Regions from separate parts of the Hyphomicrobium sp. MC1 genome, predicted to be linked through region 2. Evidence: predicted binding sites of a transcription regulator. Region 2 holds the regulator's gene; each other region holds the start of a gene.
What was found. The regulator LexA, encoded in region 2, represses DNA repair genes until DNA is damaged. The targets are predictions, from matches to a motif close to TGTTCNNNNTGTGTTCNG.

Region 1 (3,275 bases), 800 kb from region 2:
TGCACTTGGCCCGCTCAAGCACGCGGCGATTGCCATACAAGCGGCGACACAGGGTCCATTCGCGTTAGCGGCAAATGCTGTAATTGCCGCCGCTGCTCATGCAGGTCAGGCGCATGTCAACGTGCTTCTCCCGACTGGCCAGGAAAAGCCTATCTCCGTCTTCCTCATCGGCATCGCGGAGTCTGGGGAGCGCAAAACAACAATCGACAACTTCGCCACTCAACCGACCAAGCAGCGCCAACGGGAGTTAGTCGAGACGTATCGTGAAGAACTCGGGCCTTGCATCGCAAAGCGCAAAGCGTGGGAGGCTCAAACTCGACAAATCTCAAACGACAAAAAGCTGGATTATCCCGCGAAGGAAAAAGCGATCGCGGCGCTAGGGCCTGAGCCGCCTATGCCTCTTCAGCCGTTCCTGATCGTAAGCGACATAACGATCGAAGGAATGACTAAACTTCTCATAGATGGACAGCCGTCTATTGGTGTCTTCGCCACTGAGGGAGGCGTCTTCACTGGTGGTCATGCTCTCAAGGATGAAGCCAAGCTCAGCACTGGCGCCACGATGTCCTTAATATGGGATGATGGAACGTTTTCTCGGACACGAGCACTTGAGGGCGCGACGTTTGGCGAAGGCAGGCGTCTCTCCTTACATCTGCAGATCCAGCCCGATGCCGGCATGCAGTTCTACAATGATCGGACGCTGAGCGACCAAGGGCTAATTTGGAGGTTTCTTCCGGCCGCTCCAGATTCGACGCAAGGTCAACGTCTTTGGCGTGAGCGCGATGTCGGGCACAATTCGGCGCTCGATGATTACTATCAAAGGCTCACCGAGCTTTTGAAAGCACCCCCCAACCTTCGACCAGGAACGCGCAACGAGTTGGCGCCTCGTGCTCTCGTCCTAAGTCCTGATGCGCGTCAACTCTGGATCACGTTCGCAAATGAGATCGAGCGTCGTGTCGGTCCAGACGGGGATTTGAGACCAATCGCGGGGCTCGCTAACAAGCTTTTGGAACATGCCACACGGCTTGCCGGCATCCTCACCGTCTACGCTGATCTGAATGCGCGTGAAATCGACCGGGAGACGATGGAGCGCGGCTTCGACCTCGCCACCTATTACGCACAAACAGCTCTGCGGCTGCGCAACGCAGCGAGCGTCAATGCCGAGTTAGTCGAGGCAGATCAAATCAGCCAATGGATGCGCGATAAATGGAAAGCGGCCGGGGAAAGATACATCAGCGTTACGGACCTTGTGCAGCACGGTCCGAACGCAATTCGCGACACCACAAAGGCGGGTCGGATTATCTCCATCCTGGAACAGCACCGGCATCTCCGATCTATCGAAGGACCGCGGGAGATCAAGGGTAAGACACGCCGGAAGGTGTGGGAGATCCGGACATGAGTTTTTTGCAGACCCCCATGCTACACCCGCTACTCCCGCTACAGCCAGCCGCTCTGGAACACAACGATAGCAGTTGTAGCAACTGTAGCATGCAGCTCTCTCAGAACATGAATTGTGCGCGTCTCATAGGAAGGACCGTCAGATGAACGGAAACATTGAATGCGCATTCATCGGCCGGGTAATGGAGCGATCGGAGCTAAAGACAAGTGCCGCCGGCAAGCCCTGGACCTCCGTCCGCCTGGCAGTAGGTGATGGTGAGACTGCTCAGTTCGTCCGCTGTGCGCTTTTCGGTGAGCTTGCCGAGCGCCTTGCATCCTCGATCGACAAGGGCTCGAAGCTCTATGTCGAAGGCAGCATTCGACTGGACCGCTGGCGCACGGCTTCGAACGAGGAGCGCTCTGGCCTCAGCGTGGCAGCGTCTAAGGCTGAGCCGGTCGGCACGTCAGTAATCGGTCGGAACAAACCTGCGAAGCAAAAGCCTGATCACCAGGCGTCGGCAAATGATGGCCGGCCGGCGCCGCAGGCGCCCGCTGCTCTCAATGACATCATTCCGTTTTAGGGGGCATCACATGACCACAATCGAACTCACGACACGGCGAGCCCTCCAAGCTTTTTATGAGCACTTCGGCAGACCGCCCGATGAAGCGGAAGCCCTGCTCCTGGCTGCGGCCATCAGCGATTATTTCGGCATCGCAAACCCCACCGCTCGGAGGCATTGACCGTGGCACTCGACGAACGAAGCGAAAAGATCATCGCGGCCGTGAAGGAAGAAATTAGGGCGCTTCTGTTGGAGCGAGCCGAATGCGTCGGGCGAATGCAGGACATGCTGATGCAGGGGGTTGGGCTCTTCATCCAAAAGTTCGGCCGGTTTCCGGACCGATCCGAGATCGACAAGATTGGCGAGGCCATCGTTGAGATCGAGAACGAGACGGACAAACCCGAAAAGGCGGTACACTGATGGGCGCTTTTATTCTGCCTGATGGCCAGATGACAGAATTTGCCGACGAGGACTTCGAGATTGCCGCCGTCGAAATGGGTGCACGGCCTCATTTGATCAAGACGATCGCGCGCGAAATCAGGCTCGAATTGAACAAGCACGGCGGCATCAATTGCGACGAGAAAACGGGAGACCAGATCTTTCTGGCTGTCGCGCGTCGCTACGGCCTCTGTGATGACTCTGATCTCCCGCCCGAAGATCGAACGAATTAAGGACCCGCATCACATCGTATAACTTCGTATAATGTATGCTATACGAAGTTATTACGTTTCGCACCCGCGTCCCAAACATTCGCAGATTTTTTTCCCGCCTATGAAAAATAAATCAAACGGCGACGTGAAATCAAACGGCCAAGCCACGAAATTTAAAAGAGATTTTCTCCTTTTGAAAAATCCAAAGACGAGCCGAAATCAAAATTCAGTACGCAGCGCACGCATCTGCGTACCAGGCGCGTACCTTCGGGGGAAAACCGATGGCAAATGACCTCGTCACAACCGCGATCTCACTGCCCGAAGACACCCGCCGATCGCAGAGCCGCGAACGCGTGACCCGACATCGACGCCGCATAGACGCGGGTGAGTTTTGCGTAACCCTGCAATTGCCGGCGGCCGAGACGGAGGATTTGCTTGTCGAACTCGGCCTCCTTTGCCCGGAGCTTGCCGATGACAGGGCCGCAGTTCGCGACGCCTTGGAACGGTTCGTCAGGGGCGCGATCATCGACGGAGCATCGTCAGTGTAACGCGTTACCGCTTCGTCCGTCGCGTTCGCGTAGAATGATTTGCAGAATTGTAGTCGGGGGCATGGATGCACGGTCAGATCCTCTCGGATGCCGAGATTGTCGAGCTTCACAACTTGATGGTTGAGCAATGGAAAGCTGCCGGC
Region 2 (3,275 bases):
GATGCCGATCAAAAAGATCGCCGCTGCGCTCGGCATCATCAGCGCGGTCGCCTATCTCGCGATTTCGGGAGGCCAGTTCGCAACCGTGCGCTCGGCGCTGATGATCTTCATCATCTTCGGCGCCATGCTGATTGATCGCCCTGCGCTTGCGTTGCGCAACGTTGCGCTCGCGGCGTTCCTAATTCTGTTGGCCTATCCCGAAAGCCTGCTCGATGCAGGCTTTCAGATGTCGTTTGCCGCTGTGACGGCGCTGATCGCCTCGCACGAATTTTTGAGCAGCCTGTTCAATCGCGAGCAGAAGCCGCATCCCATCATGCGCGTCATCGTCTTCTTCGGTGAGATCATCGCCTCGACTCTGATCGCAAGCGTCGCGGTCGCGCCGTTTGCCGCCTATAATTTTCACCAGAGCCAGCAATATGCCGTGCTCGCGAACATGATCGCCATTCCGATCTGCAACCTGATCGTCATGCCGGCGGCGCTCGTCGCGATGGTGCTGATGCCGTTCGGCCTCGAATGGCTCGGCCTGAAGCCGATGGGCTGGGGCATCGAAGGCATGACGTGGTGTGCGAACGAAGTCGGCGCGTTGCCTGGTGCAGTCGGACATATTCCAGCGATCCCCGAACTGGCTTTCGTGCTGATGCTTACGGGCGGCGTCTGGTTTTTGCTTTGGCAGACGCGGATCAGGCTTCTCGGCGTTGCGCTTGTCGGCGCCGGGCTGCTTGTTTCGCCTTGGATGCCGCGCCCTGACGTTCTGATCGGACAGAAAGGTCTGCTTGTCGCCGTGCGCGATGACTCGGGCAAGCTCGACGCCATGCCGGGCAAGGGCACGAAATACGATCTCGACCGCTGGCTCGAATACGACGGCGATTCCCGAACGGCGCGCGATGCCAAGATCGGCAAAGGCTTTACTTGCGATGCGATCGGCTGCATCGCGCATGTCAAAGGCGCGACCGTCGCGGTCGCGCGCCATCCCGCCGCCGTGACCGACGATTGCCTCAACGCCGACGTGCTTGTGCTCGATACGCCCAAGCCCGGCAATTGCGCCGTGCCGCGAACGGTCGTCGATGTTTTCGATCGCTGGCGCAATGGCGCTTACGCCCTTTATGTCGACCGCAGCGACGACAGTCCGGAACCCAAAATCCGTCTCGAAACGGTCGCGGCTCATCGCGGCGAACGACCTTGGAGCGAGATGCCGGAGCGAAAGCAGGCAGCGCTGCCGAAACCCCGTATTCTGCAGACCCCGTCCCCGGCGGGTGCCCCGGCTGCCGAACCTGCCCGGACCGCCGAAGCAGAACCCCAAACACGCACCTCAGCCGACGTCGATCCGGGGGAGGGGGCGGAACTCGAAACGGAAGATATCACTGAGCCGGACGCCGAGAGCGGGCGTTAGCCATCGACGCTGCCCCGCGTCGCTCTAGCTCCGTCGACGCATGGCGGCGAACTGCCCCTCAATACCGCCGCATCAAGCCGACGAGGCGCCCCTGAATGTCGATCTGATCCGGCCCAAAGATCCGCGTTTTGAATTCGGGGTTCGCGGCTTCGAGCGCAATCGTCGAGCCCTTCTTGCGCAGCCGTTTCAGCGTCGCTTCCTCGCCCTCGACCAGCGCCACGATGATATCGCCGTTCTCCGCCGTATTGCAGCGGCGGATGATGACGGTATCGCCGTCATGGATGCCCGCCTCGATCATCGAATCGCCTTTGACCTCCAGCGCAAAGTGTTCGCCGTTGGTCAGGATGTCGGGTGGCACCGCAATGTCGTGCGTGTGGTTCTGAATGGCGCTGATCGGCGTACCGGCGGCGATGCGGCCCATGACCGGGATCGACACCGTCCGCGCGTCGATGACGTGCGACGGCGGCGGCGGCGTGGCCACATTCGTCTTCGGCGGCCCGGAGCCTTCGATCACGCTTGGCTGGAAGCCCCGCTGCGGTGCCGCGGCCGCGTTGGCACCCGGTGCCGCGGACGGCAAGCCAACCTGGTTGTCCGGCAGCTTGATGACCTCGATAGCCCGCGCCCGGTGCGGCAGGCGGCGGATGAACCCGCGTTCCACCAGAGCGGTGATCAGCCGATGAATGCCGGACTTCGACCTGAGATCCAGCGCATCCTTCATCTCGTCGAAAGATGGCGGCACGCCGCGCTCCTGCATGCGCGCATGGATGAAGAGGAGGAGGTCTTTCTGCTTTTCGGTGAGCATAGCGGTTCGTCTCAAGCCTTTCCTGGCTGGCAAGCGCGGCGGGCTGAGACGCTGACCACCGAAAGACCGCCCGCTCATTTACAGTACAAATCGTGTATGTACCCTAACCGTTCTCGTCTCGTTCTGCAACCCATGCAAGTCAATAATCAACACGAACCAGCGCATGCGGCTCTGAAAGCACAGTTTCGTTGGCGCATCCGACTCGCCCGCGGCGAGCCGGCCGGATGCGCATACGTGGTGCATCTTCCTTCGCTCGACTTCAGAACGAAGAGCCAAGCATGTGCTGGCGGCGGGCTCTGCGAAGCAGAGTCGCCGGCACCCACAATGCTCCGGCATGCTCCCCCGCAGGGGAGTCGCCAGCAAACAAAGAGCCGACGGAAAGACCTCGCATGTCTGTTTATCGACCCGGGCGTTTCATACTTTTGCCGTTGAGGTGGAGCATCGTGCGAACAATGCGAGGTTTGTTTTCTCAAATCATCATTGGGGTCATCGTCACCGTCATCGGGACGCTTGTGACCGACGCCATCACCGGCGGCAACATGAGCCGTCATTTCGTTCCGGGCGTGCACGGCTCCTGGCGCGGGCATTGATGTCCAGATTTGCGCAACTCCTCTGACGCTTTAATGCACGACGCTCCCGATGTGCGCATCGTGGCTGGCTCTCCTTTTTGATTGCGCCGGAACGACAGCTTTTGATTTGCGCATGGCGACTCCCCTGCGGGTAGCCGGCCGCCATGCGCGGATTTTTTCGGCGCGCCGGCCGCCCGGCGCGTCGCGATGAACAAAGATCCGGGCATGCGCCAACGGCCGGCTCCGCTTTTTGATTGCGCCGGACGACACGCCTACGGCGCGCCGGCCGCCCGGCGCGTCGCGAAGGAAGAAGCTCCGGGCGTGTGCAACCGGCCGGCTCTGCGGAGCAGAGTCGGTTGCACCAAATATAAAGCACGAAGCGGACGGGTTCCGCGGCTGGGTCGTGGCATTTGAAGTCTCGGAACCGATCCGCTCCGTGACAGCCTGAGAACAGGGTCGCGAGCACGGTCACTTAATGAAGCGGGATGCTCCGCACACGGGTTTCTCACCCCGT
Region 3 (3,275 bases), 1.1 Mb from region 2:
CGTCTTGCGCATTGAACGTGCCCTGGCTCTCAGTCCACGGCTCAGCGCGCGTCGCCTCGAAGCAAATGAGGTCGAAGCCGAAGCCAGGATCGAGCGGGTCGGCGAGGCCATCGAGACGGTCGCGGTAGAGGCGCAAGATCACTTCAGGATCGCGTGTCGGGCGGCTGGTCTCGACGCGGATGCGGCGGATAGCGCCGTCAGCCCGAAAAAAAGTTCCCGTAAAGATGCGGCCGCCGACGCTTCGCGCTGCCAATTGATCGCAGACAGACGCAGCCAGATCGGCAAGCATATTGGCGATCACCTCATGGCTCGCCACCGGCTCGGCACAGCGCTGCTCGGCCCTGTAAGGCGCAGGCTGGCGGCGAGGCGCGATGCGCCTGTCTTCCTCTCCGAGCACGCGGGCGAGTTTGGCCGTGAAAGCCGACGAAAAACGGGCGGTGAACAGCAGCGATGGCCGGTCGGCGATCTCGGCGACAGTCCTCAGCCCGGCGCGCCTCAAGGCGGTTGCGTCTTCTTCCGCGCATTCGAGTGCCGCGACAGGAAGTGTCCGCACAAGCCTAGCGTCCTCGACAAAGCATGGATTGACGGCAGAGAAGCGCGCCAGTGCGCGCGCCATATCAGGCGTCGGAGCGACGGCAAGTTTCGCGACTGAGATGCCGGCCGTGTGCAAAACCTTCTGCAGGCGCGCGGCAAGCATCGTCTCGCCTGCGAAGAGATGGCTGCATCCCGTGATATCGAGTGCCAGACCGTCCGGCAGATCCAAGGTGACCGACGGCGTAAAAGCCAGTGCCAGATCGGCAAGATGCGCAACGAAAGCGGTATCGGCTGAGGGATCGGCCTCAATGGCGCGCAATCGCGGCATCCGCGCCCGCGCGTCGGCGAGCGTTATTCCGGCTCGCAGGCCGACGGCTAGAGCCCGGGAATCGACGGCGGCCAATTGCGAGACGCCCTTGACTTTGGCAACGAAGACCAGCGGCAGAGGTGCGCCGCCGCCGTTGTCACGCTGCCAACGATCCGACGACAGGAACGGCATCCAGAGGCATAGATACCGTCTGCGCGAAACATCGCCGCTCATGATCCCACTCCACGATACAGCTTCTCTCATCGAGACCTGACGAGCTTTTCAGCACGAACACGTCGAAGGCTGCCCGCCGCGGGCCGTTCGGCTTCATCTGAGGTGCACCCTGCACGCGCCAGCGGATTTGCGCGGCATTGGGGGCGACGCGGCCACCGTGCCGAATGAGCACGATCTCGACTCCCGACTTCTCCGCAGCAAGCTTCAATCGTCGGCTGGCCGTAAGGTCGATCGGAGTCACCGTCTCCAGGATGACGGCGTGCAGCGCACTGCAACGCGCGCCTTCGAGAGCGGCGCGCAACCCGTCAACTGGAGAACGCGCTTCCATAACGATGCAGCGCTCGGGCGACAGGCCAAGTGCGGCCAAGCCCGGACCATAGGCGTCTCCGGTTTCCGCGATTGCCGCTGCCTCGCGCACCCACAACAACATGGCATCGCGCGGCGCTGCTGCCTTCGTCTGGGTCGCCAGCATCAGGCCGAAGCCGACAGCCGCAGCAGCATGCCCCGGCCCGGCGACGACTTCGCGAAGAATGACAGGAGCTGAGGGGGCGCAAATCGAGAGCGGCAGCATGGCAAAAGAGAAAGAGCCTCAGACATAATTGTTCTCTTTTTGTTCTACAGCAGGATAGCCGCCCTGTCCAGTCCTGCTTTTGCAGTCGACAAGGCGGCGATCTCGCGAGAGATGCCGTTCAGACAGCCTCTTTCTCCAGCTTCGGTGTCCGGTGCGCCATCAGAGACAGAATCTCATCCGCCGGCCGTGGCTCGCTGAAGAGATAGCCCTGCACCTCGGTGCAGCCCTCATGGCGAAGCTGAAGCAGTTCCGCTTCCGTTTCGACACCCTCCGCCGTCGTCGCCATGCCGAGCGCATGGCCGATGCTTGCAACGGCGCGCACGATGGCGATGGAATCCGGATTGGCCTCAAGATCCTGAATGAACGACCGATCGATCTTGATCTTGTCGAACGGAAACTTCCGCAGATAACCAAGGCTCGAATAGCCCGTGCCGAAATCGTCCATAGAGATGCGGACGCCGAGGGCGCGCAGTTCATTCAGCATCGCAACCGTTGCATCCGTATCGCGCAGCAGAACCGTCTCGGTGATTTCAAGTTCGAGGCGATGCCCAGGCAGGCCTGATTTCGCCAGCGCGCCGACAACCTGAAGAACGAGCGCATTGTTCTTGAACTGCAGCGGCGAAAGATTGACAGCGACCTTGACGTCTGATGGCCATTTCATCGCATCTGCGCAGGCTTGGCCCAGCACCCAGTTGCCGATGACGCCGATCAAACCGATCTCTTCGGCGAGCGGAATGAATTCCACCGGAGAAACCATTCCGCGCGTCGGGTGTTGCCAGCGCACGAGCGCTTCGAAGCCGCTGACTTCGTTCGTGTCGAGAGAAATCAGCGGCTGGTAATAGAGTTCGAGCTCGTTACTATCGATTGCCCTGCGCAGATCAATTTCGAGCGCGCGACGTTCCTGCAGCTTGGCGTCCATACCGGGCTCGAAGAAGTGATAGATGCCGCGGCCCTCTTCTTTGGCGCGATAGAGCGCCATATCGGCGTTCTTCATCAGCTGCTCCACAGTGTCCCCGTCTAACGGGGCCATTGCGATGCCGATGCTGACGCCGACGGCGACCTGATGTCCCAACACTTCGAACGGCGCGCTCAATTCGGCAATAATGCGCTGCGCCAAGACGGTGACGCCAACAGGCTGATCGGCATCGATCTGCACAATCGCAAACTCATCGCCACCGAGACGCGCGATGATGTCATGTTTCCTGACGCAAGCGCGCAGCCGATCCGCTACAGCCTGAAGCAAGGCGTCCCCGACGGGATGCCCAAGCGTATCGTTGACCGTCTTGAAGTTGTCGAGGTCGAGACAAAGAATTGAGACGGTGTGATCGTGCTCGGCACCTTTAAGCGCCATTTCCATAGCCTCGTGGAACCGCACTCTGTTGGGAAGGTCGGTCAGAGCATCATGATGTGCCATATGGGCGATTTTCGCGTCCATCTTGCGCCGCTCGGTGATGTCTTCATGAATTGCGATGGAGCCGCCGTCGCGCATCGGCTGATGGGAAATAGCGATGACCTGGCCATCGGTCAGTTCTTCGATCCGATAGATTGGATCGCGACCGGTGGCCGACTCGATATGATCGACCAAAGCCATTTCCTGGAATTTCGAGAAACGGCCGTTCTTGCGGCGCT

Region 1: HYPMC_RS09290 (single-stranded DNA-binding protein) is a predicted target of LexA. The motif match lies at 1,451-1,468, and genes of this name have one in related genera.
Region 3: HYPMC_RS18475 (ImuA family protein) is a predicted target of LexA. The motif match lies at 1,676-1,693, and genes of this name have one in related genera.

What each region holds. Positions count from the first base shown of each region.
Region 1 is NC_015717.1:1,913,581-1,916,855, reverse strand. It holds gene HYPMC_RS09295 (YfjI family protein) at 1-1,396, shown strand, start outside; gene HYPMC_RS09290 (single-stranded DNA-binding protein) at 1,539-1,955, shown strand; gene HYPMC_RS24195 (hypothetical protein) at 1,966-2,115, shown strand; gene HYPMC_RS09285 (hypothetical protein) at 2,118-2,354, shown strand; gene HYPMC_RS09280 (hypothetical protein) at 2,354-2,605, shown strand; gene HYPMC_RS09275 (hypothetical protein) at 2,866-3,132, shown strand; gene HYPMC_RS09270 (hypothetical protein) at 3,198-3,275, shown strand, end outside.
Region 2 is NC_015717.1:2,715,380-2,718,654, reverse strand. It holds gene HYPMC_RS13205 (ComEC/Rec2 family competence protein) at 1-1,390, shown strand, start outside; gene lexA (transcriptional repressor LexA) at 1,449-2,192, opposite strand; gene HYPMC_RS24265 (hypothetical protein) at 2,645-2,782, shown strand.
Region 3 is NC_015717.1:3,837,092-3,840,366, forward strand. It holds gene HYPMC_RS18470 (DNA polymerase Y family protein) at 1-1,075, opposite strand, end outside; gene HYPMC_RS18475 (ImuA family protein) at 999-1,646, opposite strand; gene HYPMC_RS18480 (EAL domain-containing protein) at 1,765-3,275, opposite strand, start outside.